DNA from 4 places in the Duganella dendranthematis genome. Region 1 is predicted to be linked to each of the others. Evidence: predicted binding sites of a transcription regulator. Region 1 holds the regulator's gene; each other region holds the start of a gene.
The links. Region 1 encodes sigma-54, which starts transcription at its own class of promoters, with help from an activator protein. Its sites were predicted from a motif close to TGGCANGNAANCTGCTTT; they were not measured.

Region 1 (7,616 bases):
AGAGTATTCGTTTTTTCTTGGTCGCCGCTTTTGAAGTAGCAGATCCGGACTACACCACAGCTGTATTGCAACTTGTGGCACGCGCTAAAGGCCTCGCGGAACTAGCTGACACTCACGGTTACTCGCGAGAGCAAATCTCAACGGCTCTCAGCTCCCCGGACAATCTGACGTCTCCCCTCACACTTGCCGTCCTTGATCAACTCGGTTTGGAACTGCCTTCGTATCATAATCTTCGCAGCGGGTGGGCGTAGTCTGGCCAGACTGGCTGGAAGAAGCGTTGCACCATCTCTGATGTGACTTCCGCCAGGGTGGCGGGTTGCCATTGCGGGGCGTTGTCTTTGTCGATCACCAGCGCGCGCACGCCTTCGATCACTTCGCCGTTTTCAAAGTTGTGGCGCACCAGCGTGCGTTCCATGCGCAGGCAGCCGGCCACATCCAGTGCGGCGCCGCGCTTGATCAGCTCGTGCGTGACGGACATCATCAACGGCGAGCGCGTCGTCATCACTTGCAGTGTCTTCGCCGCGAATTCGCTGCTGTCGGCTTGCAGCGAGGCGATGATGGCGGGCACGGAGCCGGCGCTGAAGTGCTGGTCGATGGCGGCGCGGTCGGCAGCCAGTGCACTGGCGCCGGCGTCATGCGCGGCGGCGTAGGTGGCGATGGCGTCGCGCAATTGGGCGCCTGGCGTGGCAGCCAGCAGCTTCTCCAGTTCGGCACGGTCCGCCAGCGGCGCGTAGTGGTCGGCCAGGCCGGCGTACAGCGCGTCGGCGGCGTTGATCGTTACACCCGTCACGCCCAGGTAGTACCCCAGCGCTCCCGGCGCACGCGACAGGAAATAGCTGCCGCCCACGTCCGGAAACAGGCCGATGTTCACTTCCGGCATCGCCATCTTGGTCTTGTCGGTGACGATGCGCACGCCGCCCTGCGCGATGCCCATGCCGCCGCCCATCACCACGCCGTCCATCAAGGCGATGTAGGGCTTGGGATAAAAATGGACTAAATGATTTAGCGAATATTCCTCGGTAAAGAAATCTTCCAGCAGCGCACTGCCGCCCTGCGGCGTTGCGCGGCCGACGTCATGGAAAAAGCGGATGTCGCCACCCGCGCAGAACGCTTTCTCGCTGCTGCTGCGCACCAGCACGGCGGCGACGCTGTCGTCATCGCGCCAGCAACGCAGCGCGCGCGTGATCGCGCGCACCATCTCCAGCGACAAAGAGTTGAGGGCCTTGGGCCGGTCCAGCACGATCAAGCCGGTGCCGTTGCTAACACTGGTGTGGATATATTCGCTCATGCGAACTATTCTACTTCAGATGCTCCAGCGGGTTGGGCACGTCCAGCGCGCCACCCAGACGCGGCTGCCACAGCGGCTTCCCGGCGGCGGGCGCGGCCTTGCCCTCGTGGCGGTTGTACACCAGCGTCACCTCGCGGCTGCCGACCGGTTCCTGCTCCACGCCGGTGATGCGCGCGATACCGGAAGGATCGGCCGATGCCGCCACGGTAAAGTTCACCACCTTGTCCAGCCGCGCATCGTGCAGGTCCAGAATCGAAGCCATCATCACCAGCGGCGTGACGGCAAACACGTGATAGTGCAAGGCCTTGCCAGCGCGCTCCATCTCGGCCGGCAGCGAACCGTCCGCCGCCACCTGCGACATCGCATGCGCAAACACCTTGCGGCCCCAGTCGAGGTAGCGGACATCGCCGGTGACGCCGCCTACCGCAGTCACCGCCAGACCTTCCCAATAGTAGTGATTGTTGCGGCCGCCCTTCTTGGTGTCCGAATGCGCCATGGTGGCGTTGGCCAGGGCCTTGAACCAGCTTTCGATGACGGCGCGCTGCACCGGCGTCGCCTGTGTCTGCACGCGTGCGTAATTCAGCGCCAAGCCGCCCAGCGTCCACTTGCGTACGTAGTAGGCCTGTTCGCTGGACAGCTTGCCCAGCATAGCCTTCTGCTCACCCCAGCTGGCCAGCCAGGACACCGCACAGGCCGCATCGCCGCCGGCATTGGCATCCTTGGCCACATGCGCCAGGAAATCTTCGATCGGCTTGGTGTTGGCGATATTTTTGGCGCGCAGGACCGGATCGATCACCGAGTGATGCGCATCCGAGTAATAGCTGTTGGCGTCGATGTCGATGCGGGCCGGCGGCGGTGTATCGCACGCGGCAGCGGCAACGTGACCGGCCAGCGCCAGCACGAAGAATGAAGTTAAACGTTTAACCATATGTCTCCAATAAAGGGCGCTCTGGGCGCCCTTTGTTTGTCATGCTGTGGTCGCTTAATCAGGCGGCGGCAGCGGTTTCGTAGCTGTCCGGATCGGGCATGTGCTTGATCGCATCGCGATCATGGCCCTGGACTTTGGCTTTGTATTTCATGACCTGCCGATCCAGCTTATCGATCAGCGTATCGATGGCGGCGTACAGGTCTTGCGACAGGCTCTCCACGTAGACGGTCTTGCCGGACATACGCAGGTTGATTTCAGCCTTCTGGCGTTTCTCTTTCTCTTTAAGGTTATCTACGGTCAGGATGACAGCAATATCAATCACTTGATCAAAGTGGCGGGTGACCCGCTCCAGCTTGTTCTGTACGTACTCGCGAATCGCTGCGGTCACTTCGAGATGATGTCCACTGATGGTGAGATTCATACACACTCCTAAAGATAATGTCGCTGCTTACGGTTAGTGCGCTGCCCTTTGCTGCCGGGCGCACAGGAACCAAGTAACTACAAAGACTTGCGGAGACTGACTGGCGGGATCTTGAGAGCTTCGCGATATTTGGCAACAGTGCGTCGCGCAATCACCATGCCCTGTTCTCCCAGCATGTCCGCAATCTTACTGTCGGATAAAGGATTTTTCGGGTCTTCAGCTCCTGTCAATTGCACGATCAAAGCGCGTATCGCCGTCGAACTTGCTTCCCCGCCAGCTTCGGTGGCGACATGGCTACCAAAGAAATATTTCAACTCAAACATGCCGTGCGGGGTCAGCATATATTTTTGAGTTGTTACGCGAGAAATTGTGCTCTCGTGTAAACCCAGTGTATCAGCAATTTCGCGAAGCACAAGGGGGCGCATGGCGACCGCGCCGTGCGAGAAAAAGTTCTTTTGTCTTTCTACTATCGCCTGTGCCACGCGCAGGATCGTGTCGAAACGCTGCCGCATATTCTTGATCAGCCACTTGGCCTCCTGCAGCTGCGCGCCCATCGCGCCTTCACCCTTGCCCTGCTTGAGCAGGTTGGCGTACATGGCGTTGACGCGCAGGCGCGGCATGACGTCGTTGTTCAGGCTGACCTGCCAGCCGTTGCGCGACTTCTTGACGATCACGTCCGGCACCACGTAGTCAGACACGTCCGATGCGAACGCCGCGCCCGGGTGCGGATTGCACTGGCGGATCACGGTCTGTGCTTCGCGCAGATCTTCGTCATCGCACAGCAGCGCTTTTTTCAGCTTGTTGAAATCGCGCTGCGCAAACCAGGTCAGATGGTTTTCCACGATGGCCAGCGCCATGCGCCGGGTCACCAACGGCACGCCGGGCAAGCGCTTGATTTGGATCGCCAGGCACTCGGCCGCATTGCGCGCGCCGACCCCCATCGGATCGAAGCTTTGCAGCAGCTTCAGCGCGGTCTGCAATTCCTCGATCTCGACTTCCAGTTCTTCCGGCAGGCGCGCGTGGATCTCTTCCAGCGCTTCTTCCAGGTAGCCGTTTTCGTCGAGCGCGTCGATGATCAGTTCGACCAGCGCGCGGTCGCGCATTTCCAGCACCGTCACGCGCATCTGTTCCATCAGATGGTCGCGCAGCGTGCAGTGATGCGCTTCCAGCTGCGGCCGCGCATCCTCGTCGTCGCTGTTCTTGCTGCGGCCGGCGTCTCCCCAGTCGATGTCGGCGTCGGGCGTGGTGCTTTCGGTGTCGGCGCCGGGCGCCTCGTAATTGTCGGCTTCGGCCGCCGGCGCCTCGCCTGGCGGGCCTTCGGCGGGCGCGTCACCGGCCGGCGCCTGTTGGTTGATGGCGCCATCGCCCAGCAGGCGCAGCGAGTGATCCAGCGGGTCGTCAAGACGCTCCAGCAGCGGGTTATCGGTCAGCAGCTGTTCTAGTTCCTGGTGCAGCTCCAGCGTCGACAATTGCAGCAGCCGGATCGACTGCTGCAACTGTGGCGTCAACGCGAGATGCTGCGACGTGCGCAGTTGCAAAGACTGTTTCATGAGGCTGGGATTTACATTCTGAAGTGTTCACCCAGGTAGACGCGACGCACCGATTCATTGGCGATGATGTCGTCCGGACGGCCTGATGCCAGCACCGAGCCCTGGTTGATGATATATGCGCGGTCGCAGATGCCCAGCGTCTCGCGCACATTGTGATCGGTAATGAGGACGCCGATATTGCGTTCCTTGAGGAAGCGCACGATGCGCTGGATCTCAATCACGGCAATCGGGTCGACCCCGGCGAAAGGTTCATCGAGCAGCACAAAGCGCGGGTTAGTCGCCAGCGCGCGGGCGATCTCCACCCGGCGGCGTTCGCCACCGGACAGCGACAGCGCCTGGTTCTCGCGCAACTTCTCGATTTGCAAATCGGCCAGCAGGGTATTCAGCCGTTCTTCAATTTCAGCCTTGGATAAAGACTTGCCGTCCACTTTTTGAATTTCGAGGACAGCGCGAATATTTTCTTCCACCGTCAGCTTGCGGAACACCGACGCTTCTTGCGGCAGGTACGACAAGCCCATCGCCGCGCGCCGGTGGATCGGCAGCGACGAGATATCGACGCCGCTGATGTCGATGCTGCCGGCGTCCGACGGCACCAGGCCGACGATCATGTAGAACGAGGTGGTCTTGCCGGCGCCGTTCGGGCCCAGCAGGCCGACCACTTCGCCGCACTCGACCTGCAACGACACGTCATGCACCACCTGGCGCTTGCCGTAGGTCTTTTGCAGGCCTTTGACGATCAGGGTGCTACCGCAGGATGATTCCATCTTATTTCCCCGCCGCAGGCTGCGTGGTGGGCGCGGGCGCCGCAGCCGGTACCGGCTGCTTGTTGGCCGGCTGGATCACCATGGTGCTCTGGCCGCCGCCCACTTTGCTGTCGCCGCTCGGCGTGTTCTTGACCGCGAAGAATTCCTTGCGGCTGTCGTAGGAAATGAATTCGCCGTCGACCTGACTGGCCACTTTCGGGCCTTCCAGCTTCTTGATCTCGGCCTTGGCGAACAGCTTGACCAGCTCGGTCTTGCCGTCATATTCGATGCGGTCGGCCTTGCCTTCGACCCACTGGTCGCCGGCGCCGTCCAGCTTCTGGCGGAAGATCGCCTGCACGCCCGGACCGCTGGTCAGCACCACGTACTGGTAGCCTTCCGGATCTTCGGTCACCACCGCCTTCGGCGATTTCATCAGCAGCGTGCCGCGGGTCAGCACCACGTTGCCGGTGAAGGTCTTGATCTGCTTGACGTCATCGGCGTCCAGCTGGTCGAAGGTGATCTGGGTCGGCTTGCTGGAGTCGGCTTTTTCCGCGTAGGTCGCGCCGGCGGCGGCCAGCAGCAGCGTGGCCGCCAGCATCAGTTTGCTCATCTTGAATGCGTTCATGTCTCTGGTTTCCTTCAATGTGCCGCGCGCGGCGGCATCGTAATCGTTCCGCGGCCGCCCAGCTTGATCTGGCGGGTCGCGTTGTTGGCCGTCATGCCGGTGCCGGTGGCGGTCGAGCGCCCGGAGAGCATGTCGACCGCGGCGTCGGTCTCCATCCGTTCTTCGTCCGGATACACCGTCAGCGTACTGGTCTTCAGGCGCAGTTCCTGCGCCAGCTGCGTGGCCGGCCTTACCACATCCACATTACCATTCAGCTTGACGCGTGTATTGCCCTGATCGACATTGGCGGTGTCGGCATGGATATTCATCGGCGGCTGCTCGCCGCCCAGGCTGTGCACATACGGCTTGTCGATCAGCGACGAATCGTCGGTCGGGTGGTGGGTCAGCTTGTCGCCGGAAATGATGTAGGCCGGCTGGCCCTTCTCGTTCATGCGCACCAGGCTGAAACGGTCGATGATGTAATCCGGTTCATCGCGGAACTTGTCGGCCTGCGCCTGCTGGCTGGCCTGGTCCACCACCTGCACCAGCCAGAAGCTGCCGAAGGCGACAAACACGCCGACCATCATGATCACCGTCAGTTGCCAGCGATGGGCTGTTCTTTTACGCATGACTGTCCTCGTCTAAACCAGGAATTGTGCCATCACGCGCTCGTAACTGCCTTGCGCATGCATCAACAGTTCGCACACTTCGCGCACCGCGCCACGGCCGCCATGGGCCACGGTAGTGTGATGTGCACGCTCCAGCACTTCCTTGCGGCCGTTCGGCACCGCCACCGCAAAGCCGACCCGCGTGAGGATCGGCAAGTCCACCACATCGTCGCCGATGAAGCCGACCTGCTCGGCGGTGAGGCCGGTCTTTTCCAGCAGCGCGTTGAACGGCGTCAGCTTGTCGTGGCCGCCCTGGTGCAGGTGCTTGATGCCGAGATCGGCCGCGCGCTTGATCACCTGCGGCGAGGTGCGCGCGCTGATGATGGCGGTATCGATGCCGGCTTCCTGAATCAGCTTGATACCCAGGCCGTCGTGCACGTTAAAGGTCTTCAGCGCTTCGCCCTCGGCGCCATAGTGCAGGCTGCCGTCGGTCAGCACACCGTCGACGTCGAAGATCATCAGCTTGACGCGCGCAGCGCGCTCCAGATAGGTCATCGTCATCAGATCACCTTGGCGCGGGTCAGGTCATGGATGTGCAGCGCGCCGACCAGTTTGCCGTCGGCATCGGTCACCAGCATCTGGTTGATGCGGAACTGCTCCATCACGGCCACGGCGTCTACCGCCATTTTCTCAGGCGAGATGCTGCGCGGGTTGGCGTGCATCACATCGCCGATCACCACCTTGGTAAAGTCCTGCACTTTTTCAATCATGCGGCGCAGGTCGCCGTCGGTGAACACGCCGACCGGCCTGCCGTCGGCATCGACCACGGCGGTCATGCCCATGCCCTTCTGGGTGATTTCCAGCAGCGCCTCGGTCAGCTTGACGTCGGCCATCACGCGCGGCACCGCATCGCCGCTGCGCATCACGTCCTTGACGTGGGTCAGCAGACGGCGGCCCAGCGCGCCGCCCGGATGCGAGCGGGCAAAATCTTCTTCCTTGAAACCGCGCAGGTCCAGCAGCGCCACGGCCAGGGCGTCGCCCAGCGCCAGCGTGACGGTGGTCGAGGTGGTCGGCGCCAGATTCATCGGGCAGGCTTCCTTGGCCACGGCCACGTTCAAATGCACGTCGGCGATGGTGGCCAGGCTGGAGCCCGGCTTGCCGGTCATGGCGATGACCTTGCTGCCCATGCGTTTGACCACCGGCAGGATAGTCATCAGTTCCGAGCTCTCGCCGGAATAGGAAATGGCAATAAAGGTATCGTCGCGGGTGACCATGCCGAGGTCGCCGTGCGCGGCTTCGGCCGGGTGCACGAACAGCGCCGGCGTGCCGGTCGAGGCCAGCGTGGCGGCGATCTTGCGCGCGATGTGGCCGGACTTGCCGATACCGGACACGACCACGCGGCCGGTGCAGTTCAGCAGCAGGGAAATGGCCTGCACCACGCTGTCGTCCTGTTCCAGGCGGGCGTTCAGGGCAT
Region 2 (7,616 bases), 850 kb from region 1:
GCGGATCTGGGGTGCGATACCCGGTCCATTGTCAATGATATGCAAGTCTAATGCCAGCCCGTAGCGGACCTTGGCCAAGGTCACCTGGCGCGCCACCCGCGTCTTGAAAACGATCTGCGCTTCGCCGCCGTCGATCTGTGCCGCCAGCGCCTGAGCGGCGTTGTGCGCGATGTTCAGCACGGTCTGGATCAGTTGCTCCTTATCGCCGCGGAACTCGGGAATCGACGCATCATAATCGCGCAGAATCGTCAGGCCGGACGGGAACTCCGCCAGCATCAGGCTGCGCACCCGCTCCAGCACTTCGTGGATGTTAACGTCGCCGACGATGTGCGGCCGTCGGTGCGGCGCCAGCAGGCGGTCCACCAGCGTTTGCAGGCGGTCGGCTTCCTTGATGATGACCTGCGTGTACTCGCGCAGCTGCACCGCATGCGCACCGGGCAGTTCCATCTCCAGCAACTGCGCGGCGCCACGGATGCCGCCCAGCGGATTCTTGATCTCGTGCGCCAGGTTGCGGATCAGTTCCTTGTTGACCTGGCTCTGGTCGAGGATGCGCTCTTCGCGGTCCAGCTTGAGATGCTGCTGGTTCTCGCGCAGCTCGATCAGCACGCCGCCAACCGGATCTTCTACCGCCGACACGATGCTGTGCACATGCAGCGGTTCGCGGCCGGGACGCTCCAGCGCCAGGTCCTGGCGCAAGTCGGAGAATTTGTGTTCGCGCGCTTGCGCGCAGGTATGTTCCAGCTCGTCCGGATTGAGGAACTGCGCGCTCAGCGTCTGGCGCGACAGCGCCTTCAGCGAGCTTTCCAGCAGGTTCTCGGCGGCCGCGTTGGCGTAGGCGATATGGCCCTGCGCGTCGAGCAGCACCACGGCCGAAGCCAGCAGTTCCAGCCCCGCCAGCGACGGCGGCCGGTGGATGGCGGCGGCCGCGCGGGCCGCGATCTTATTCACTATGCTCATCGGATATTCGCGATCTCACGTTTCAAGGCATCGACATTCTTTTCCGAGCGGCTGATGCTGTCGCGCAGCGCGGCCACCCGTTCCTGGTACTTGGCGTAGTTGCGTTCATCGCCGCGCCGCTCCGGCTCGCCGCCGTTGAATTCGCGCCGCAGCTCGGCCAGCTTTTGCTGCTCGTTCTTCAGCTCGTCTTCGAGAATGCCGCGGCGGTCGGCGTCGCGCGCCTTCTGCTCCGCGCTGTCGACACGCGGGAACTCGCCCGGCGTGGCAAGCGGTTGCGCAGCACGCGGCGCCGCAGGAGCGCTACGCCGCGCCGGCGCCGGCACCGTCATGCCGGGCAGATCCATCAGCTTGCAGTAGCTGCCACGGTTGATGTCGGTGAACTCGACACTGCCGCCGGGCGGCTGGCATTTATAGATCTGTCCATGCGCCGCCGCCGAGGCCAACAACGCCAGCAACACACTCAGTTTCAAACTCATTGTCATTCGTAAATCCGTGGGTGGAACAGTCCACCCGAATATACAGCATCCAAATAAAAACGCGGGGAAAGCATCAGCTCGCCCCGCGTTGGATACCGCTTCACCAGCGCCGTAGCGCCCGGTGATTACAGCGAGTAGTACATGTCGAACTCAGCAGGGTGAGTGGTCATGCGCATGCGCTGCACGTCCTGCATTTTCAGTTCGATGTAAGCATCGATCATCGAATCGCTGAACACGCCGCCACGGGTCAGGAACTCGCGGTCTTTGTTCAGGGCGTCCAGCGCTTCTTCCAGCGAGGCGCACACGGTTGGGATCAGTGCGTCCTCTTCCGGCGGCAGGTGGTACAGGTCTTTCGACGCTGCTTCGCCTGGATGGATCTTGTTCTGGATACCGTCCAGACCCGCCATCATCAGTGCCGAGAAGCACAGGTAGACGTTGGCCAGTGGATCCGGGAAGCGGGTTTCGATACGGCGGCCTTTTGGATTGGCCACGTGTGGAATACGGATCGAAGCCGAACGGTTTTTCGCCGAGTACGCCAGTTTGACTGGCGCTTCAAAGCCTGGCACCAGGCGTTTGTACGAGTTGGTGCCTGGGTTGGTGATCGCGTTCAGTGCCTTGGCGTGCTTGATGATGCCACCGATGTAGTACAGCGCGGTATCCGACAGGCCGGCATAGCCGTCGCCGGCGAACAGGTTTTTGCCGTCTTTCCAGATCGACTGGTGCACGTGCATGCCCGAACCGTTGTCGCCAACGATAGGTTTTGGCATGAAGGTCGCGGTTTTGCCGTAGCTGTGGGCGACGTTCCAGACCACGTATTTCAGGTTCTGGGTCCAGTCGGCGCGCTCAACCAAGGTCGAGAACTTGGTGCCGATTTCGTTCTGGCCAGCGCCAGCCACTTCGTGGTGGTGCACTTCAACCGGGATGCCCAGCGATTCCAGGATCAGGCACATTTCCGAACGCATGTCCTGGAAGCTGTCCACTGGTGGCACTGGGAAGTAGCCGCCCTTGACGGTTGGACGATGGCCGCTGTTGCCGCCTTCGATTTTTTCGCCGGTCGACCACGACGCTTCGTCGGAATCGATCTTGACGAAGCAACCCGACATGTCGATCTTCCAGCGCACGCTGTCGAAGATGAAGAATTCTGGTTCCGGGCCGAAGTAGGCGGTGTCGCCGATGCCGGACGATTTCAGGTAGGCTTCAGCGCGCTTGGCGATGGAGCGTGGATCGCGGTCGTAGCCCTTGCCGTCCGCTGGTTCGATGACGTCGCATTGCATGAACAGCGTGGTCTCTTCCATGAACGGGTCGATGTTCGCGGTGTTTGGATCAGGCATCAGAATCATGTCGGATGCTTCAATACCCTTCCAGCCGGCGATCGAGGAACCGTCAAATGCGTGACCCGATTCAAACTTGTCGATGTCGAAAGCCGACACAGGCACGGTAACGTGCTGTTCTTTACCACGGGTATCCGCGAAACGGAAATCAACGAATTTGACTTCGTTTTCCTGGACCATTTTCAGAACTTCTGCGGCTGTCATTGCCATGCGTATCTCCTAAAGGGAATGTGTGGAACTCGTGAGGCCTTACTAAGCAGTATCCATGCCAGCCACAGAACGACTATCGATATGTTGGTAGCGTCTTTGAACGCGCGGCCAAAATCATTCTAAAATTGGCGGGCGTGTTCAAGTGCCACAATTTACAGCAGAACAATCACGCACCTATTTAGTGCGTTTCTCACATTTTGCACCTTATAAGTGCATTTTAGGATATTTACTGAAAAGCGCATGGTTTTGGTGCGTCGCAGTCGCGGGCCGGGCACGGACGCCTATAATAAACTTAAACTTATTACCGGAACACCTTATGAGCAAAATAGATGAGATCCTCGCCCTTGCCCGTAGCCGCAGCAAGGACTGGCCCTATGCCGGCGCGGTGACGCCGCAGGAAGCCTATGAATTGATCAGTGCGGAAAACGCCGTCAAGCTGATCGATGTGCGCACCAATGCCGAGCGTGACTGGGTGGGACGGGTGGCGATCCCGGAAGCCCAACATGGTGCGGTCCAGTGGGCGACTTATCCAGGTGGCAATACCAACCAAGAATTTATCGAGCAATTGAACGGTATCGCCCGCAAGGATCAGGTGATTTTATTCCTGTGCCGTTCCGGCGTGCGCTCGCGTGGTGCAGCCAAGCTGGCGACCGAACACGGCTACCAGCACTGCTACGACATCCTGGAGGGCTTTGAGGGCGACAAGGACGAGCATGGCCACCGCAAGAACATCAGCGGCTGGTGCCACGCCGGCCTGCCCTGGATCGGCGCTTAACCCACGGCCGCCTCGACCGGCGATCGCCGCGTATTCTAGGGTCTGACCCCGGCCGGGGTCAGACCCTGCGTCGCAGTGGGGTTGGCCTCCGCAATCAGGAACAGAATGCGCTTGCGCACGAACTGGATGTGGCTGCGCAAGCCATACAGGCCATCGGCAAACGACAGCGGGATCGAGACCTGGTTGACCAGCTCCTCGATCTCGTCCAGCCGCTTCAGCTGCTCTTCGTAGACCTGCATACGGGTGGCTTCCTGGGCCTCCTCCACTTTCTGCTCCACCGCGCGCAGCTGGCCATACCACTTGTACACGCGTGAGCGGATACGCCACACATACAGCGGCGGGATCACCTTCGACAGCGGCAGGATCAGCGCGCCCAGCGCCACCACCAGCACCCACATGCGGTCGAAGAAATTGGCCAGCCAGAAGGTCATGTAGCGCTGCAGGAACGGCGGCCCGCTCTTGTAGAACTTGGCCGCCTCCGGATCGACCGGAATCTCGGTGTACTTGGCCGACGGGAACTGGCCCTGCTGCTGGAACCAGCCGGCGCCGCTATGAATCGTCGAGGCCGCCTGCACGAACAAATCCACCAGCGCCGAATGCAAATCATCGCGCGCCACCAGCGTGGCGGTCGGCGCGATCAGGTTGTAGTCTTCGGACGGGATGTTGCGGCCTAGATCAACAATGCCCTGCGGCAGCACCACGTGCGTCAAAAACGGCAGCTTGCGCGAATACGCCTCGGCCTGGCTGAAATCGAACAGCTTGATACCCGGCGTTTGCAGCAGCATCTGGATCAGCGGCGCTTCCGGCGCCGAGGTAAACACCAGGCCGTCGATGCGGCCTTCCAACAACTCCACCGTGGCCGGCGTGTTAGCCAGCGAAAACTTCTGCACCTCGTCTTTTTCGACGCCATTCAGCTCCAGCACCTGGCGGAATAGGCGCGGCGAGCCGGCGCCCTTGGCGCCGTAATTGATCTTCTTGCCGCGCAGCTGCGTCAGCTGGGTGATCGGCGGCTTGCCCTTGTCTTCGCGCAGGAACAGCCACAGCGGCTCAACGAACAGGCTGCCCAGCGACGACAGGCCTTCGCGCTCGGCCGCTTCCTCGTTGGTCGAGCCGCTTTGCACGAAGGCGATATCGACCTTGCCTTCTTTCAGATTGCGCAGGTTTTCGCTGGAACCGGCCGATGGCACCAGCGTGACTTTGACGCCGTGCTTGGCCAGCGCTGCCGCATATTTCTTGCCGAAGTCCTCGTAGGCCGAGTTTTCCTGACCCGTGCCCAGCCGCACCGTGCGCGGCGGCGCCGGGTCGACCAGCCAGTAGGCCAGCAGACAGATGCCGACGATGGTCAGCACCGTCGGCGCGGCCGCGACGATCAGATCCCGGAAGGAGAACTGGGTAAACTTGAGGATCTTGGACATGTGGTGGCGCATAGGTTTCATGGGCTCACACCTTGCCAATAAATCAGCAACTATGCAAGGGAAACCCGCAAGACAAAAAAAGGGTCTGACCCCGAACGGGGTCAGACCCTGGTATGCGGTGGGCGGGGTAGAAATTACCCGCCGCAGGCCTGCAGTGGCGCTTTCGCGACTTCGGGCGCTACGCCCCAACCTTCACCACCGGCAGCGTTGTGCCGGGCTTCGGCGCCGCATGCGGCTCAATCAACGGCATCAAGTTCGGCGCCAGCACCACCAGCAGCTGCACCGGCAGCGCGCTGGTGAAGTCATAGTTCTTCGATTCCGGCCCGTGCACATACGCCGTCATCGAACCAAAGAAGCGCTCGCCGATATTGAACACAAACGTCGCCGACCGGTTCACATAGCGCGATTCAATCAGCCGTCCGCCACCGCCATACACATCAAAGCGCTGGTCGCCGGTACCGGTCTTGCCGCCCACCGGAATGATCGAACCATCGGCTGCCACAAACGCCGACTTGACCCGCTTGGCGGTACCGTCCGACACCACGCCACGGATCGCATCCGCCGCCACCCGCGCCACTTGCGGCGCAATCACCTGCTCGTTGGTGGTCGGCGGCGCCTTGGTCACCAGCGTGTCGTACGGCGTATCCTTGGCGAAGTGCAGCGAGGTGATGCGCTGCGAACTCTTGCGCACACCACCGTTGACGATAATCCCCATCAGCTCCGCCAGCGCGGCCGGCCGGTCGGCCGAGGCGCCCAGCGTGGTCGCATACGACGGCACTAGCGATTCAAACGGATAGCCCATTTTCTTCCACTGCTTGTGGATTTCCATGAAGCCTTCCACCTCGATCAGGCCGGCGATGCGCTTGTCCTGCGCGTGCTTGCGGTGCGTCTTGAACAGCCACTGGTAGACATCCTGACGCTCCTGCTCGCTGGCCTTGGTCATCTCGCTCAAGGTCGCGCCCGGATGCAGGCGCAGATAGGCCGCCATCCACAACTCCAGCGGATGCACGCTGGCCAGATAGCCACGGTCGGCCAGCGACCAGTTGCCGATCGCATACTGGTCATACAGCTTGGCCACGCGCTCTTCCGGCACCTCGTTCTGCGACGGCAAGTTCTCTTTCAGGAAGGCCGCAAACTGCTCCTGCGTGGCCAGCGGATACATGGTGCGATGGATCACCGCCAGCCGCACCGGCGTGCTGCGGATGTTGGCCAGCAGGGTCTTGTCGATCTCTTCCGGCGGCTTGCCCTTGTACTTGGCGTAGAAGCGCCCCAGGAATTCCTTGCCTTCCTTGTCGGCGAAGCGCGCCAGGTAGCCGGCGCGGCGCGGATCGTCCGCGTCCGCCAGCAGCGACGCCGACGAGCCCGGATTGGAGAACATGTAGAACTTGGCCACGTCCCGCATCAGCCGCACGAACACCAGGTTGGTCGAGTGGCGCAGCGCTTCGGTCACGGTCAGGATCTTGTTGTTATCTTCCTTGGAGAAGTTGCCGAAGTGATGCAAGCCGCCGCCGGTGAAGAAGCCCTCACCCGGATTGCCGGAATACTTGCGCTCCATGGCCGCATTCAGCATCGGCGTCAGCTCGCGCTGGCCGACCGGCAGGGTCTTGAAGTAATCCAGTGCCCACTGTGTCAGCTTGTCCTGCGGATCGACTTTCACCTGGCCCAGCGCCGCGTTGTCCATGCCGCCGTACTTCTTGTGCAGCTGGTCCATGATGTCCAGATAGGTGATCAGCGTGCGCAGCTTGGCGGTCGAGCCCAGATCCAGCTTGGCGCCTTCGTTGATGTCCAGCGGCTGGTCGAAGTTATCGGTCTGCAAGCGCAGCAGATTGTTCTGCTCGCCCTTTTCCAGCAAGGTGAAGCTGTACACCACGTTGGCCGGATCACCGTTGCCCAGCATGCCTTTGCCGGTCAGGCCGGCCGCCTTGGCCTTCTCCGGATCGCGCAAGTCACGCAGCACCTGCGTAACGGCGGTCTGCGCCTGCGCGTCCAGCGTGCTGACCACGGTCAGGTCCAGCCGGTCGAGGTTGTACATGCGGTTGTCGCCCAGCAGATTGGCCAGGTGGTTGCGGATCGCGTTCGAGGCCTTGCGGCTGACAAAGGTCTGCGCTGGCGCCGATTGCAAGCCGTTGCCGGTGGCCGGATGCAGTACCTGCTTCAGCGCGACGTCGCGCATGGCCGGCGTGATGGCGCCGTCGCTGGCCAGAATCCGCAAGTGGCTGTTGGCCAGCACTTCCAGGTCGGCCGCGCCGTCGCCCAGATAGTAGCTCGGGCGGCGCTGCGCAATCATCAGGCTCAGCGCCTCCTTGAACACCAGCGCGGTCACCGCATCGGGATTGTCGAGCTTGCCATTGAGGCGTTTGTTGACGTCGTCAAACGAGCGGCCGTACCACACCCACATGCCGTCGCCGATACCGTTCACTTCGCCATAGCCGGGCTTGGCCGACAGCGGCAC
Region 3 (7,616 bases), 1.3 Mb from region 1:
CCGCCATCATGGCCTCCAAACGCACCAGCGACCTGATCCCGCTGTGCCACCCGCTGGCCCTGACCCGCGTGGCGGTGGACTTTGAAACCGACGTCGACAAGTCTTCGGTACACTGCAAGGCGCAAGTGGAGACCTACGGCAAGACCGGGGTGGAGATGGAAGCACTCACTGCGGTGCAAGTCGGCTTGCTGACTGTGTATGACATGTGCAAAGCCGTGGATCGCGGCATGGTCATGAGCGATATCCGCGTGATGGAAAAGCACGGCGGCAAGTCGGGCGACTGGAGCGCCACCAGCTAACCGCCGCCGGACATCAGATCTGGGCGAGGCCGCCGTCCACGAACAATTCAATGCCGTTGACAAAGCTGGCGTCGTCCGAGGCCAGGAATACGGCTGCCTTGGCGATTTCATCCGGATCGCCGACGCGGCCCATCGGGATCTGCGACGCCAAATGATCGAGGAAGCCTTGCTGCTGGGCAGGATCGTTACCCACCAGCTCGACCAGGCCCGGCGTCTTGATCGGACCCGGGCTCAGGGTGTTGATGCGGATGCCGCGGCCCTTGACGTCCAGTATCCAGTTGCGGGCAAACGCCCGGACCGCCGCCTTGGATGCGGCGTACACGCTGAACGCCGGCGTGCCGCTGCTTGCTGCGGTCGAGCCGGTCAAGATGACCGAGGCGCCTTCTCCCAACAAAGGCAACGCAGCCTGTACCGTGAACAGCGTGCCTTTCACGTTGCGCCCGAAGGTATCGTCGAAATGTTCTTCCGTGATCTCGCCCAGCGGCGCCAGCGAGCCGCCGCCGGCGTTGGCGACCAGCACATTCAGCTTGCCATGCTCGGCGCGGATGCGCTCGAACAGCGCCTGCAACTGCGATGAGTCGGCCGAATCCACGCGCACGCTCTGCGCCGTGCCGCCGATGGCGCTGACCGCCAGATCGAGTTCCGCCTGCCGGCGGCCAGTGATGTAGACCGTGGCGCCTTCGTTGACGAAGCGCTTGGCGATGGCCAGGCCGATGCCGGTGCTGCCGCCTGTGATGACAGCGACTTTGTTCGCGAGTTTGAGTGCCATGTTGTGATTCCTTTAAAGTAAAAGTGAAAAAGCGTGAATCAAGTATGCGCACCTGTCGCTGCGCTGATAAGACAAGCGCGGCTCATAACATTTATGCTTTAATCGCATGGATGTACAAGGAGCCCACAGAAAAATGAATAAATTGTTATGGATGCAGTGCCTGGTCAGGGCAATCGAAACCGGCAGCTTTACCGCTGTCGCGCGGGAGTTGGGGATAGGCCAGCCCAACGTCAGCCGCCACATCGCGTCGCTGGAGCGGATGCTGGGAACCCGTCTACTCAACCGCTCTACGCGTCAACTGGTGGCCACACCCGACGGCCAGCGTTATTACGCGCTGGCGCGGCAGGCGCTGGATGTGATCCATCAGGCGGAATCCGATGCGCGTGGGCAGCAGAATCCGCATGGCTTGCTACGGGTCGCATGCCCTCCCGCGCTCGCCACCGAGAAAATCATCGATGCGCTGCCGGCCTTCATGGCGCGCTACCCGGATGTGGATGTGGAACTGAATATCAGCGACGGTTACATCGATCTGGTCGCGGAAGGCGTGGACCTGGCAATCCGTGGCGGCGTATTGAAAGACAGCGCACTCAGGGCGCGCCGCGTTGGCACGTCGGAGCGCCTGTGCGTTGCCAGTGACGATTATCTTGACCGGCACGGCACGCCGCAACGGCCGGAGGAACTGCTGCGGCACGACTGCATCATCTATACCCTGCTGGCCGGCCAAGCCCGTGGCTGGCCGTTGAAAGACGGCGAGGTGCAGGTATCGGGACGGCTGCGGCTCAATAGTCTGGAGGCCATCCGCCGCGCCGTGTTGGCCGGCATGGGCATCGGCTATCTGCCGGCGTGGATGGTAGCCGAATACCTGCGCAGTGGCCGCTTGCGGGCGGTGCTAAGCGATTACACGGCGACTCCCTCGCCGCTCAACGCCGTTTATTCGGCAGAGCGGCTGCTGCCGCAGCGCGCTACGGTATTCATCGACTTCATCACTGAGCTGTTTGCGCATACGCCTGGGCTGAATGGCCATTCGCTCTTGAACCCAACAGATGCTGTTGCCACCACATGACCGATCGGCAATGTGTTGTATTGCTTGATTGTCACATTTCGTTGGCGCGCATATAATTAATGTCGCAGGAACAATTTTCTGACGGTATTGTCCACCGTCGTCGTTTGCGCCACATAGAAAGAGTTTGCATGAGCAGCAACCCTCCGCCGAGCGAAGCCAAGACTCAGGAATACGAGTTCGAGCAGATGAACCTGCAAGTGGGCGGCAGGATACAGTTCATCACCCATCGCACCATCAAACCCATCCAGCACTTCTCGACGCTGATCGGCTGGGTCAAGGATGAGTACATGATCGTCAAGGTGCCGTTTGAGAACAACGCACCGATCGCGCTCAATGAGGGCGACAAGCTGACGATCCGCGTGTTTTCCGGCGTCAACGTATGCTCGTTCTCCAGCGTGGTGCAGCGGGTGTTTCCGCGGCCGCTGTTTTATGCGCACCTGAGTTTTCCGGTGTCGATTCAGGGCACCAGCCTGCGGGCGGCGATGCGGGTCAAGGTGGATATCCCGGCGCAGATCACCAACGCGTCGGGCAGCCACACGTCGGTATTCCTGGTCAATTTGAGCGTGTCCGGGGCGCTGATCGAGTCGCCCAAGCAGTTGTCGGACAGCGATGGGCAGGTCGCGCTGTCGTTTTATCTGATTGCGCAGCCCGGCAACCGCCAGGTGCGCGTGAATCCAAATGCGACCATCCGCAATATCAATGTGGTCAAGCCGGCGACCGGCGACAAGCCGGAGGTGTTCACTTACGGCGTGCAGTTCGTCGACCTCGACCCGGTCCATTACACGATGCTGCAAAATCTCACCTACGAAGCGCTGATCGCCGACCGCCAGAAGATCGTCTAAGCGGACGAAAAAAAACCGGCAAGCTGCCGGTTTTTTTTCGTGATCCGTCCAGCTAGTTAGCTTGCGGCAGAGGCAGCGGAGGCGGGCGGATTGTTTTTGGTCAGTGCATTCGATACTGCCGTGTTGGTGGAGTCAGTCGATACCGTCCAGGTAATGTTAGCGGTGCCAAGGCCACTAGGAGCCAGTTGGATGTAACTACCTTTCAATGCCTTGCCAGTATCGGTATCGAGGTTTGCCTTGATGACGCCATCAGTTACAGTAGCGCTCGATACTTCCTTGGTTGCGGTGAAGGCTGGGATACCGGCAGCGCCGGTGTCGCAGCTGTCCGCCACGCCACTATTTTCCTGGATGCACAGCGAAACAGCAGTTTTCAGGCCGTCCAGCGCAGCCACAACGCTCTGTGCCTTGGCTTTGGCCGTGTAGTCGCTGTACTGTGGAATCGCCACGGCGGCCAGGATGCCGATAATGGCGACCACGATCATCAGTTCGATCAGGGTGAAGCCGGCTTGTGCTTGTTTCTTCATCATTTTCATGGATTTCATTTTGCGACTCCTAGGGGGTGTGATTACATTGTTGGGTGACACATCCCTACTAGTGCAATTGGTGTGCCAGCCTGTTTTTGCCTAAAATTTCAGCAAAACCCACCCCAAACTGCCATTTTTTGTCAGCCCGATGCGCCGCAATTTGTCAGCCTGTCCACGACTGACAAATTTTGTCAGGCCACGCGAAAGGTCATTTGCGTGCCGCTGAGGTCGATCACGTCGCCGTCGCTGAGGCGCTCAGCAACCTGCCGGTCCAAGGTCGTACCGTTGAGCAGCGGCGCCAGCTCGCCTTCGGTATGGGTGATCGTATAGAACTGCAGATGGCGGTGGATCACCACCACCTGCACACCGGCCCGGCCCAGCGTGGTCTGCGGCTTGGTCAACGCGACGTGCTTGCCGGCATTCGCACCGTTCAGCACCGACAACTCGGCCAGCACCGGCTGCGCCGCCGCCAGCGGGCGCACGCCATCCGCCACGAACGCCAGCTCAAATTTGGCCATCTTGATGGCGTCCTGATGTTGCAGGAAATGCTTGCCGATACGGTGGCCGTTAACGAAGGTGCCATTGGTGCTGTGCAGGTCCTCCAGGAAGGAGTCGTCGAGGATGGTGACGATGACCGCATGTTCGGCGCTGATGGCCGGATGGCTCAGCACGATGTCGTTGCGCGGATGGCGGCCCAAGGTCATGCGCTCCTTGCTCAGCTGCACCTGCTGCTCTGGTTGTCCGTCACGCGAAATGAGGAGCTTGGCCAATCGGATCTCCGGCAAAAATAAAGGGGAGCACATGGCTCCCCTTTATTATTCCACAACTAAGCGGATGGAAATTACAGCATTGCTTTCAGCAGACGCGCCATTTCCGATGGGTTTTTGGTCACGGTGATGCCGCAAGCTTCCATGATTTCCAGTTTGGCTTGTGCGGTGTCCGCGCCGCCCGAGATCAGCGCGCCGGCGTGGCCCATGCGCTTGCCTGGAGGAGCGGTCACGCCGGCGATGAAGCCAACGACCGGTTTCTTCATGTTGTCTTTGATCCAACGGGCTGCATTGGCTTCGTCCGGACCGCCGATTTCGCCGATCATGATGACCGCATCGGTATCAGGATCTTCGTTGAACATGCGCATCACGTCGATGTGCTTCAGACCGTTGATTGGGTCGCCGCCGATACCAACTGCCGACGACTGGCCCAGGCCCAGTGCGGTCAGCTGACCCACTGCTTCATAGGTCAGGGTGCCCGAACGCGACACCACGCCGATACGGCCCTTCTTGTGGATGTGACCTGGCATGATGCCGATCTTGATTTCGTCAGGGGTGATCAGGCCTGGGCAGTTAGGGCCCAGCAGCAGGGTTTTCGAACCCGCTTTGGCCATACGGTCCTTGATTTCCATCATGTCGCGGACTGGAATGCCTTCGGTGATGCAAATTGCCAGGTCCAGGTTGGCTTCAACAGCTTCCCAGATTGCAGCAGCAGCGCCAGCTGGCGGCACGTAGATGACCGACACGGTCGCGCCGGTTTCCGAGGCGGCTTCTTTCACCGAACCGAAAATTGGAATGCCTTCGAAGTCTTCGCCGGCTTTCTTCGGGTTCACGCCTGCTACGAAGGCGTTTTTGCCGTTCGCGTAGTCGCGGCACATGCGGGTGTGGAACTGGCCGGTTTTACCGGTGATACCCTGGGTGATGACTTTGGTGTCTTTGTTGATCAGAATAGACATATCGGTTCCTTAATTATTTACCAGCAGCTGCGGCAACAACGCTCTTGGCTGCGTCTTCCATCGTGTCAGCAGCGATGATTGGCAGACCGGAGTCAGCCAGCATCTTCTTGCCCAGATCTTCGTTGGTGCCCTTCATGCGGACCACCAGCGGTACTTGCAGCGAAACTGCTTTCGATGCGGTGATGACGCCTTCGGCGATCACGTCGCAACGCATGATGCCGCCGAAGATGTTGACCAGGATGGCTTTCAGGCCTGGGTTTTTCAACATGATCTTGAAGGCTTCGGTGACTTTCTCAGCCGTGGCGCCACCGCCGACGTCCAGGAAGTTGGCCGGCTCGCCGCCGAACAGCTTGATGGTGTCCATGGTGGCCATGGCCAGACCGGCGCCGTTCACCAGGCAGCCGATGTTGCCGTCCAGCGAGATGTAGGCCAGGTCGAATTTCGAAGCTTCCACTTCCGCTGGATCTTCTTCGTCCAGATCGCGGTAAGCGACGATTTCTGGTTGACGGAACAGAGCGTTGGCGTCGAAGTTGAATTTCGCGTCCAGCGCGATGATCTTGCCCGAACCGGTCACGATCAGCGGATTGATTTCGGCCAGCGACGAGTCGGTTTCCCAGTAGGCTTTGTACAGGCCTTGCAGGTTGGTGACGGCATCAGCGATCGAACCTTCCGGCACGCCGATTTTGGCAGCGATGGCGGCAGCGTCCGCGTCGGTCAGGCCGACGGCTGGATCGATGGCGATCGAGTGGATTTTTTCTGGGTGGGACTCGGCAACTTCTTCGATGTCCATGCCGCCTTCCGACGAGGCCATCAGCACAACGCGCTGGGTCACGCGGTCGGTCACCAGCGATACGTACAGTTCTTGTTTGATGTCGGCGCCTTCTTCGATCAGCAGACGACGTACTTTTTGGCCTTCTGGGCCGGTCTGATGGGTGATCAGCTGCATGCCCAGGATCTGGTCAGCGTATTCTTTCACTTGTTCCAGCGACTTGGCAACTTTCACGCCGCCGCCTTTACCACGGCCACCGGCGTGGATTTGAGCTTTCACAACCCAGACTGGGCCGCCCAAGGTTTCAGCAGCTTTGACTGCTTCTTCAACGGACAGGCACGGAATGCCGCGCGGTACCGTCACTCCGTATTTTCGGAGGATTTCTTTGCCTTGATACTCATGGATTTTCATGCTGGCTTCCCTTCTGATGCTGATGTGTATAAATCGGTTGAATGATTAAGCAGATAATGTTGCTACGCGCTACCCGGTGCTGCTTTGTCCACCCAGCGCGGGTAAAACTTCGCCACTGCGCTGGCCAGGCCGTGCAGGGTGAGGAATCTTGTAGTGCAAATCGGTGTGTGATGCAGAGGGGTGCCGCCAATAGTCCGCACACCATTCCGGTTGGGGATAGCGGTTGCGCGCGAGGACCGCAGCGCACGTCGGATAACTGGAGTTAACAGGGACATAAGATCGATACCGCTCTCGCGGCATGTAATTAGTTAGCAGCCTGGCGCATTTTCTCTTACTAAAAATGCACGTTGCCGCAGCTTCTACGGACAACCACCGCACCCGCGGTGCTGCAAAAACCCGCAAAGTTTAGCACACCCCGCACCGGCTGGATACTCAGTCGTCGAGATCGGCGCCTTTGATGACCTTTTGCACGGTGCGTTGCGAGAAGCCTCGCTGCAACAGAAAGCGAATTTGCTTATGTCGATCCTGTGGATCATTTGCCACGATGCCGAACTTGCGCTGCCAGATGTCGCGGGCGCGTTCGATCTCGGTGTCGGCCAGATTGGATTTGAGTTCCTGCAGGGCTTCCCCATTGACGCCGTGGCTTTGCAGCTCGGCGACAATGCGGCTATTGCCGTACCGGGCGGCACGGCGGTGGATCAGCGCTTCGGAAAAGCGCTCTTGCGACAGCCAGTTGTTTTTTTCCAGCAGGTCGAGCAGGGCGTCGACGTCGTCGCCCGCCTCGGCATATTTGGACAGCTTGCGCGCCAGTTCCAGCCGGCTATGCTCGCGCATGGAGAGATAGCGCAGCGCCCGCGCTTTGAGGCTAAGTGGTGGGGTTCGCATGGACGGCGTCGCTCCCGCGCAAGCGGGAGCCGAGACAGCGCTGGCTCAGCATGGGTTCCCGCCTGCGCGGGAACGACATGCTTACGCCGCGTCGGCTTCCGGTTTGGCCGGCTTCAGCTTGACCACGGTGGTGTCGGCGCCGGCCAGTGGCGGCAGTGCGCGCACGCCCAGCGATTCGCGCACCTTGTTTTCGATTTCCCACGCCAGCGCCGGACGCTCTTGCAGGAAGATACGGGCGTTGTCCTTGCCCTGGCCGACGCGTTCGCCGTTGTAGCTGTACCACGAGCCCGACTTCTCGACGATCTTGGCTTCCACGCCCAGATCGAGGATT
Region 4 (7,616 bases), 1.3 Mb from region 1:
GCCAAATGATAAATATAACGACAAGCTTAAAACCATCTTCCAGAATCCGCCGCCGCCAGGCACTGGCCCTCGTATTGCTGGTAGTGTGCGGCGTCATCAACTACCTGGACCGCGCCACGCTGGCCGTGGCCAACGAATACATCCGCGCCGACCTGGGCCTGTCGCTGGGCCAAATGGGCTTGCTGTTGTCGGCCTTCTCGTGGAGCTACGCCTTGTGCCAGCTGCCCGTTGGCGCCCTGGTGGACCGGATCGGGCCGCGCTGGCTGCTCGGCATCGGGCTGGTAGTGTGGTCAGTGGCGCAGGCGGCTGGCGGACTGGCATCCACCTTCGGCTGGTTCGTCATCGCCCGCATCGCGCTGGGCATCGGCGAGGCGCCGCAATTTCCATCGGCGGCGCGGGTGGTCAGCAATTGGTTCCCGATACGCGCACGGGGCACGCCGACAGGCATCTTCAATTCCGCCTCCCCGCTGGGCGTGGCGCTGGCGCCTTTGTGCCTGCCGCCGCTGATCGCCGCGACCAGCTGGCACTGGGCTTTCTTCGTGACCGGCGCGATGGGACTCATGGCGGCGGTGATCTGGCTGACGCTGTACCGCGATCCCGTGCACCAGCAAATGAGCGCGGAGGAATGCGCTTATCTTGAAGTGGCGGAATCGCGCGACGCTGCGCCGAAAGCTGCTTCTACCTCCTGGCTGGCGCTGTTTCGCTATCGCACCACGTGGGGCATGATGCTGGGCTTCTTTGGGTCAGTGTATCTGAATTGGGTTTACCTGACATGGCTGCCGGGTTATCTGCGCACCGAGCGCCATATGGCGTTTGCCCATGTCGGCATTGCCGCCGCCATTCCGTTCATGTGCGGCTTTGCCGGTGCGCTGATCGCCGGCTGGGCTTCCGACCGCGTGGCGCGGCGCGCGGCATCGCCGCTGCTCGGCCGCCGCAATGCCGTGGTGGTCTCCACGCTGGGCATGGTGGCGTTCACGATTCCGGCGGCGCTGGTGGAGAGCAATGTGGTGGCGGTGGCGTGCATCTCCATCGTCATTTTCCTGGCAAACGCCTCATCGGCTTGCGCCTGGTCGCTTGCGACGGTGGCTGCGCCGCCGAGCCGCATTGCGTCGCTGGGGGCGTTGCAAAACTTCGGCGGCTTCCTCGGCGGCGCGTTGGCGCCAGTATTGACCGGCTATATCGCGCAGTCCTGGTCCTTCGTGCCGGCGCTGCTGACCGGCGCCGGCATCGCCTTCCTCGGCGCCGTGTCGTACCGCTACCTGGTGGTGCGGCCAATTCCGGAACTATAGGCTGGTCAACGCCTTGAACTGAGCGGCGCGGCGGCGCGAGACTTCCACTTGCAACTGATCGCGCAGCGTCAGATCCAGTCCGCCCGCGTCGTTAGGCTCGACCTGTTCGATGAAGTCGAGGTTGACGATGTGGCGGCGGCTGGCGCGGAAGAAGCGCTCAGGATCGAGCTTTTCTTCCAGCTGGTTCAGTGAACGCAGCATCAGTGGCTGCTGGTGCTCGAAGTACACGCGCGTGTAGTTGCCGTCCGATTCAAACAGACGGATGTCCCGCACCGGTACGAACCAGCATCGCTCGCCGTCCTTGATGAACAGCTTGCGCGCCGTGGACGGCGCCATCGCGGCAGCGGCCATGCGTTGATGCCGCACCGCGCAACGCTGCAAGGCCGCCGCCATGCGCGCCGCCTGGATCGGCTTTTGCAGATAATCCAGCGCGTTCACCTCAAACGCCTGCAGGGCATACTGGTCGAAGGCGGTGGTGAAGATCACCTCCGGCGCTTCCTCCAGCGCCGCCAGCATGTCGAAGCCGGAGCCGCCCGGCATCTGCACGTCGAGGAAAATCAGGTCCGGCTTGAGCGTGGCGATCTGCTGCAAGCCATCGGCCGCGTTGACCGCTTCGCCCACAATCTCGACATCGGGATGCGCCGCCAGCAGGCGTCGCAGTTCGGCGCGCGCCAGGCGCTCGTCGTCAATCAGCAATACCCGCATCAGGCAGCCTCCGGTAAAGTCATGGTGGCACGTACCCAGCCACTGTTTTCGGATAAATCCAGTTGCGCGTTGTCGCCCAGTGCCAGCAACAGGCGCTTGCGCGTGTTCACCAGGCCCACCTTGGTGGAATTCGCAAACGGCACAATCGCGCCGAGGTTGGCGATTTCAATATGCACCGCGCCGTTGTCCATGCGCTGCGCGCGAATACGGATCTCGCTGCCGGTGGGGCTGGCCTCCACGCCGTACTTGACGGCGTTCTCCACCAGCGTTTGCAGCGCCATCGGCGGAATGCGCACCTGATCGAGTCCAATGCCGATCTCCACGCTGACGCGCATGCGTTCTTCAAAGCGGATCTTCTCGATCGCCAGGTAAGCCTGCACCGCTTCCATCTCCGCCGCCAGCGGAACCGTTTCGTGATGGCCCGATTGCAGCGCGTAGCGCATCACACTGGCCAGCTGGTCGATCATCATGGCGGCGGCATCGGCGTCTTCGTAAATCAGCGCGCGTACGCTGTTCATGCTGTTGAAGAAGAAGTGCGGATTGACTTGCGCCTGCAAGGCGCGCAGCTCGGCGTCCTTAGCCGCCACTTCCAGCCGTAGCGCCTCCGACTCCGCGCGGTTGGCGCGACGCAGCGACAGCACCGCCATGTAGAAGATATTCCACACCAGGTAAATCGCCCACCACGACAGCAGGGCTCCCGGTACCCAGCCGAAGCCACGGTCCATGTGCGGCGGCTGAAACACCAGATAACCGACATACTGCGCCGCCGTGTGAATGGTCCCGAGCACCAGCACCGCGAGACCGACCATTTTCCAGCTGGTGCGCTGGCCGTTACGTATGCGCTGCTTCAGCAGGCGATGCCAAAGTTCGGTAATCAACACCCCGCTGACCGCACCCCAGGCCATCACCCACATCAGGCCCGGCACCCGCCACGCGCCGAGCGTGAAGGACATCAGCGGCAGGAAGCCCCAGCCAGCCAGCTGGAAGATCCAGTACCAGTTCAGGCGCGCGATTAGCGGACGTGTATCGTTCATGGTGCTTAGTTCAGGAAGTTATCGATGCGATCATACATCCAAGCCGGATCGTCGTACATGATGAAATGGCGGGCGTTGTCCGCCATCTCCACGCGCACGCCGGGCAGCTTGGCATACTGCGTTGTATAGACTGCGGCGATGGCTTCCTTGGGCGCGTAATCCTTGTAGGCGATCCACGTACCCAGTACCAGCGTCGGCGCCTTGATGCGGCTGACGTCATCGCGCAGGTCGTCCGACATCAGTTCCGCCATGCTGCCGATGACCGTATCGCGGTCGGACAGCTTACCGGCATCAAGTGCGCGGTCGATGTCTTCCTGCTTCGTGATCATGGTGCGCAGTGTGCGCAACTGGCCGGCGCGGAAGGTTTCGGCATCTTGCGCTTTCATGCCAGCGGCCATGCCGTCGGCTATTTGCTTGAGCTGCGCGCGGGTGATGTTCGGCGCCTGCGTGGCGCCCAGCGCCGGCAGCGAATCGACGATGACCAGGCGGCCCACCTGCTCGGGGTGATCGGCCGCCAGCTTCATCCCGAGATAGCCGCCCAGGCTATGGCCGATGACGACCGGGCGGTCGAACTTGTTGTCGCTGATGTAGGCGCTCAGCTGCTGCTCAACCGCCGGCAGCAGCGGCTCCTTGATGGCCGGCTGGCCAGCGAACCCGGCCAGCGTCAGCACGTGGCATTGATGCTTGCCGTTGCCGCAGTAATGCGCCACGGTGCCGTCCCACACGTTGCCGGACGACGCAAGGCCGGGAATCAGGATGATTGGCGCGCCGGTGCCGGTGACATCGACTTTAAACGCGGGATGGTCGGCGGCCGCAGCATGGCCGAGCATCATGGTGGCGGCGACGGTGGCGATGGTCTTGAGCAGCATGGTGTTCTCCGTTAGTGAGTAAGTGGAGCCATGCTATCGGCCTGCCATGGCGACGGCGACCACTACTTGATGAACGGTTTTTCCGGAGTGATGAACGGTCACACGCCGTCTTCGGCCTTCAGCTTGCGCCATAGTGTGGTGCGGCTGATGCCGAGATATTCCGCCGCAGCGTCGCGCCGGCCGCCGAAGCGGGCCAGTATGTCGGCGATGCGTTCGGTGCCTGGCGCTGGCGTGGGCAGGGCGGTGATGGCAGCCGTGCCCAGTTCCGGGGCGATACTCAAGATGAACGAGGGTGTCAACGCCTGCAGCGGCTCGGCGGCGAGGAACAATGCCAGGCGCTCGGTCAGGTTGCGCAGCTCGCGCACGTTGCCTGGCCAGCCGTAGCGCTGCAACAGCGGCGCGCACGCCGTCATCTCCGCATGCAGATTGGGATGCGGCCGCGCGCCCAGCGACGCCAGCGCATTCTTCAGCGACCATTCGGCCAGCGGCATTACATCCTCCGGCCGCGCGCGCAACGGCGGCAGCGTCAGACGCAGCACCGCTAGCCGGTAAAACAGATCGGCGCGGAAGCGGCCTTCCCGCACGCGCTGTTCCAAGTCGCAGTGGGTGGCGCTGATGATGCGTACATTGACCGGTATCGGCCGCGTGCCGCCGACCCGCACCACCTCGCGTTCCTCCAGCACGCGCAGCAAGCGAGTTTGCAGCGTCAGCGGCATCTCGCCGATCTCGTCGAGGAAAAGCGTGCCGTGATTGGCCGCTTCAAACAAGCCGGCATGGCCGCCGCGCCGCGCGCCGGTGAAGGCGCCTTCCTCGTGGCCGAACAACTCCGACTCCAGCAGCGATTCCGCAATCGCGCCGCAGTTGACCGCCACGAATGGCCGGTTCTGCCCCAACGTGCGCGGCGCCTCGCGGTGCATGGCCTGCGCTACCAGCTCCTTGCCGCAGCCGGTTTCGCCCTGTATCAGCACCGTGGCCGGCGACTTCGCATACAGCACCACCGACTGCCGCACCGTCTCCATCGCCGCCGAGTCGCCGCGCAGATCGTTGATGCCATGCCTGGCGCGCAACGTGTCCGTCACCACGGCGCTGCGCGCGCGGTTGCGGTTGGACTCCAGCTGCGTCAGGCGCGCCATCTCCAGCGCATCGTCGAAGGCGTGGCGGATCGAGGCCGCCGAGTAGACGAACACGCCGGTCAGTCCCGCTTCCTCGGCCAGGTCGGTGATGCGTCCCGCGCCGACAATCGCCTTGATGCCGGCCGCCTTAAGGTCATTGACCTGCGCCCGCGCGTCTTCCTCGGTCACATAGGTGCGCTGCGCCACGTCGAAGCCGAAGGTGGCGGAAAACTCGGCCAGCTCCGCCAGCCGCTCCTGATAGGTAATGATGCCGATGCGGTCCGATACGCGCCGTGCCCGTGCCAGCGCCTGCATCACATCGAAGCCGCTGAATTTGGCGATCACCACCGGCACCGACAGCCGGCCTTTCAGATACGCCGCGTTGGAGCCGGCCGAGATGATGGCGTCGCAGCGCTCCGTCGCCAGCCGCTCGCGGATATGTTTGGCCGCTTCCTCGAATCCCAGGTTGATCGGCTCAATCGTCGCGAGATTGTCGTATTCCAGCGTGATGTCGCGGAACAGGTCGGACAGGCGCGACACGGAAACCGTCCAGATAACCGGCTTGTCGTTGGCGTCGAAGGGCAGGGGCGTGGAATGTCGCATGTTTCAATTATAGTTCAAATTTGTTTCGTTGTTTCATTTTGAAACATGGTGTTGTGCGTAAGTGATTGATTTGTATAAGTTGATGCTCTGGCACACCCCTTGCAATACAGAGCGCAACTTCAACGCAATATCGAAAGGTCACAACATGAGTCACTACTCCGCAGGCGCCGCGTTCCGCCAAGCCGTCAAGGAAGAATCCCCATTGCAGGTGGTCGGCGCCATCAATGCCAACCATGCATTGCTGGCCAAGCGCGCCGGCTTCAAGGCGATTTACCTGTCCGGCGGCGGCGTGGCTGCGGGTTCGCTCGGCCTGCCGGACCTGGGCATCTCCAATCTGGACGACGTGCTGACCGACGTGCGCCGCATCACCGATGTGTGCGACCTGCCGCTGCTGGTCGATGTGGACACTGGTTTCGGCGCTTCGGCCTTCAACGTCGCCCGCACCGTCAAGTCGATGATCAAGTTCGGCGCCGCCGCCATGCACATCGAAGATCAGGTTGGCGCCAAGCGCTGCGGCCATCGTCCGGGCAAGGAGATCGTCAGCAAGCAGGAGATGGTCGACCGCATCAAGGCGGCCGTCGATGCACGCACCGACGACCAATTCGTCATCATGGCGCGCACCGATGCGCTGGCAGTGGAAGGCCTGGACGCCGCCATCGAACGCGCGGTCGCCTGCGTGGAAGCTGGCGCTGACATGATCTTCCCCGAAGCCATGATTTCGCTCGATATGTACAAGCAGTTCGCTGCCGCAGTCAAAGTGCCGGTACTGGCCAACATCACGGAATTCGGCTCCACGCCGCTGTTCACCGTCGATGAACTGCGCAGCGCCGATGTCGGCTTGGTGCTGTATCCGCTGTCCGCCTTCCGCGCCATGAACAAGGCGGCGGAAAACGTCTACGGCGCGATTCGCCGCGACGGCACGCAGCAGAACGTTTTGGACACCATGCAGACCCGCGCCGAACTGTATGACCGCATCAACTACCACGAATTCGAACAGAAGCTGGACGCGCTGTTCGCCGCACAGAAGAAATAAGAGGAGACACGAAAATGACCGAAGCCACTACCTTCAAACCAAAAAAATCCGTCGCCCTGTCGGGTGTCGCCGCCGGTAATACGGCGCTGTGCTCCGTCGGCAAAACCGGCAATGACCTGCACTATCGCGGCTACGACATCCTGGATGTCGCCACCACCTGCGAGTTTGAAGAAATCGCCTACCTGCTGGTGCACGGCAAGCTGCCGGCCGAATCGGAACTGCGCGGCTACAAGGCCAAACTGCGCTCGCTGCGCGGCCTGCCGCAAGCGGTGAAGTCGGCGCTGGAAGCCCTGCCGGCATCGGCGCATCCGATGGACGTGATGCGCACCGGCGTCTCGGTGCTCGGCTGTGTGCTGCCGGAGAAGGATGACCACAACGTGCCGGGCGCGCGCGACATCGCCGACCGCCTGATGGCGTCCTTCGGCTCCATGCTGCTGTACTGGTACCACTACAGCCATAACGGCAAACGCATCGAAGTGGAAACCGACGACGACTCGATCGGCGGCCATTTCCTGCACCTGCTGCATGGTCACAAGCCGCCGGAATCGTGGGTGCGCGCGATGCACACTTCGCTGATCTTGTACGCGGAACATGAGTTCAACGCTTCCACCTTCACCAGTCGCGTGATCGCCGGCACGGGTTCGGACATCCACTCGGCCATCACTGGCGCGATCGGCGCGCTGCGCGGTCCTAAGCACGGCGGCGCCAACGAAGTCGCTTTCGAAATCCAGAAGCGCTACGAAAATCCGGACGAAGCGGAAGCCGACATCCGCAACCGTGTCGCCAACAAGGAAGTGGTGATCGGCTTCGGCCACCCGGTGTACACCGTCTCCGATCCGCGTAACGTGGTGATCAAGGACGTGGCGCGCCAACTGTCCGAGGAAGCCGGCTCCACCAAAATGTATGACATCGCCGAGCGGCTGGAATCGGTGATGTGGGAGATCAAAAAGATGTTCCCGAACCTGGACTGG

Region 2: glnA (type I glutamate--ammonia ligase) is a predicted target of sigma-54. The motif match lies at 3,018-3,035, and genes of this name have one in related genera.
Region 3: HH213_RS07805 (pilin) is a predicted target of sigma-54. The motif match lies at 3,567-3,584, and genes of this name have one in related genera.
Region 4: prpB (methylisocitrate lyase) is a predicted target of sigma-54. The motif match lies at 5,701-5,718, and genes of this name have one in related genera.

The regions. Positions count from the first base shown of each region.
Region 1 covers NZ_CP051684.1:2,975,658-2,983,273, reverse strand. Annotated here, with positions in the region: gene HH213_RS30675 (addiction module antidote protein) at 1-251, shown strand, start outside; gene HH213_RS13630 (enoyl-CoA hydratase/isomerase family protein) at 224-1,288, opposite strand; gene HH213_RS13625 (alginate lyase family protein) at 1,299-2,216, opposite strand; gene hpf (ribosome hibernation-promoting factor, HPF/YfiA family) at 2,275-2,637, opposite strand; gene HH213_RS13615 (RNA polymerase factor sigma-54) at 2,715-4,187, opposite strand; gene lptB (LPS export ABC transporter ATP-binding protein) at 4,199-4,951, opposite strand; gene lptA (lipopolysaccharide transport periplasmic protein LptA) at 4,953-5,555, opposite strand; gene lptC (LPS export ABC transporter periplasmic protein LptC) at 5,570-6,163, opposite strand; gene HH213_RS13595 (KdsC family phosphatase) at 6,176-6,703, opposite strand; gene HH213_RS13590 (KpsF/GutQ family sugar-phosphate isomerase) at 6,703-7,616, opposite strand, start outside.
Region 2 covers NZ_CP051684.1:3,828,523-3,836,138, reverse strand. Annotated here, with positions in the region: gene glnL (nitrogen regulation protein NR(II)) at 1-957, opposite strand, end outside; gene HH213_RS17530 (DUF4124 domain-containing protein) at 954-1,439, opposite strand; gene glnA (type I glutamate--ammonia ligase) at 1,559-2,974, opposite strand; gene HH213_RS17520 (rhodanese-like domain-containing protein) at 3,291-3,749, shown strand; gene HH213_RS17515 (TAXI family TRAP transporter solute-binding subunit) at 3,785-5,164, opposite strand; gene HH213_RS17510 (transglycosylase domain-containing protein) at 5,343-7,616, opposite strand, start outside.
Region 3 covers NZ_CP051684.1:1,680,114-1,687,729, forward strand. Annotated here, with positions in the region: gene moaC (cyclic pyranopterin monophosphate synthase MoaC) at 1-299, shown strand, start outside; gene HH213_RS07790 (SDR family NAD(P)-dependent oxidoreductase) at 313-1,068, opposite strand; gene HH213_RS07795 (LysR family transcriptional regulator) at 1,202-2,131, shown strand; gene HH213_RS07800 (flagellar brake protein) at 2,260-2,973, shown strand; gene HH213_RS07805 (pilin) at 3,030-3,515, opposite strand; gene HH213_RS07810 (FHA domain-containing protein) at 3,689-4,267, opposite strand; gene sucD (succinate--CoA ligase subunit alpha) at 4,339-5,220, opposite strand; gene sucC (ADP-forming succinate--CoA ligase subunit beta) at 5,234-6,400, opposite strand; gene recX (recombination regulator RecX) at 6,833-7,285, opposite strand; gene recA (recombinase RecA) at 7,367-7,616, opposite strand, start outside.
Region 4 covers NZ_CP051684.1:4,293,505-4,301,120, forward strand. Annotated here, with positions in the region: gene HH213_RS19620 (MFS transporter) at 6-1,289, shown strand; gene HH213_RS19625 (LytR/AlgR family response regulator transcription factor) at 1,284-1,994, opposite strand; gene HH213_RS19630 (sensor histidine kinase) at 1,994-3,028, opposite strand; gene HH213_RS19635 (alpha/beta fold hydrolase) at 3,034-3,897, opposite strand; gene prpR (propionate catabolism operon regulatory protein PrpR) at 3,996-5,612, opposite strand; gene prpB (methylisocitrate lyase) at 5,758-6,645, shown strand; gene prpC (bifunctional 2-methylcitrate synthase/citrate synthase) at 6,660-7,616, shown strand, end outside.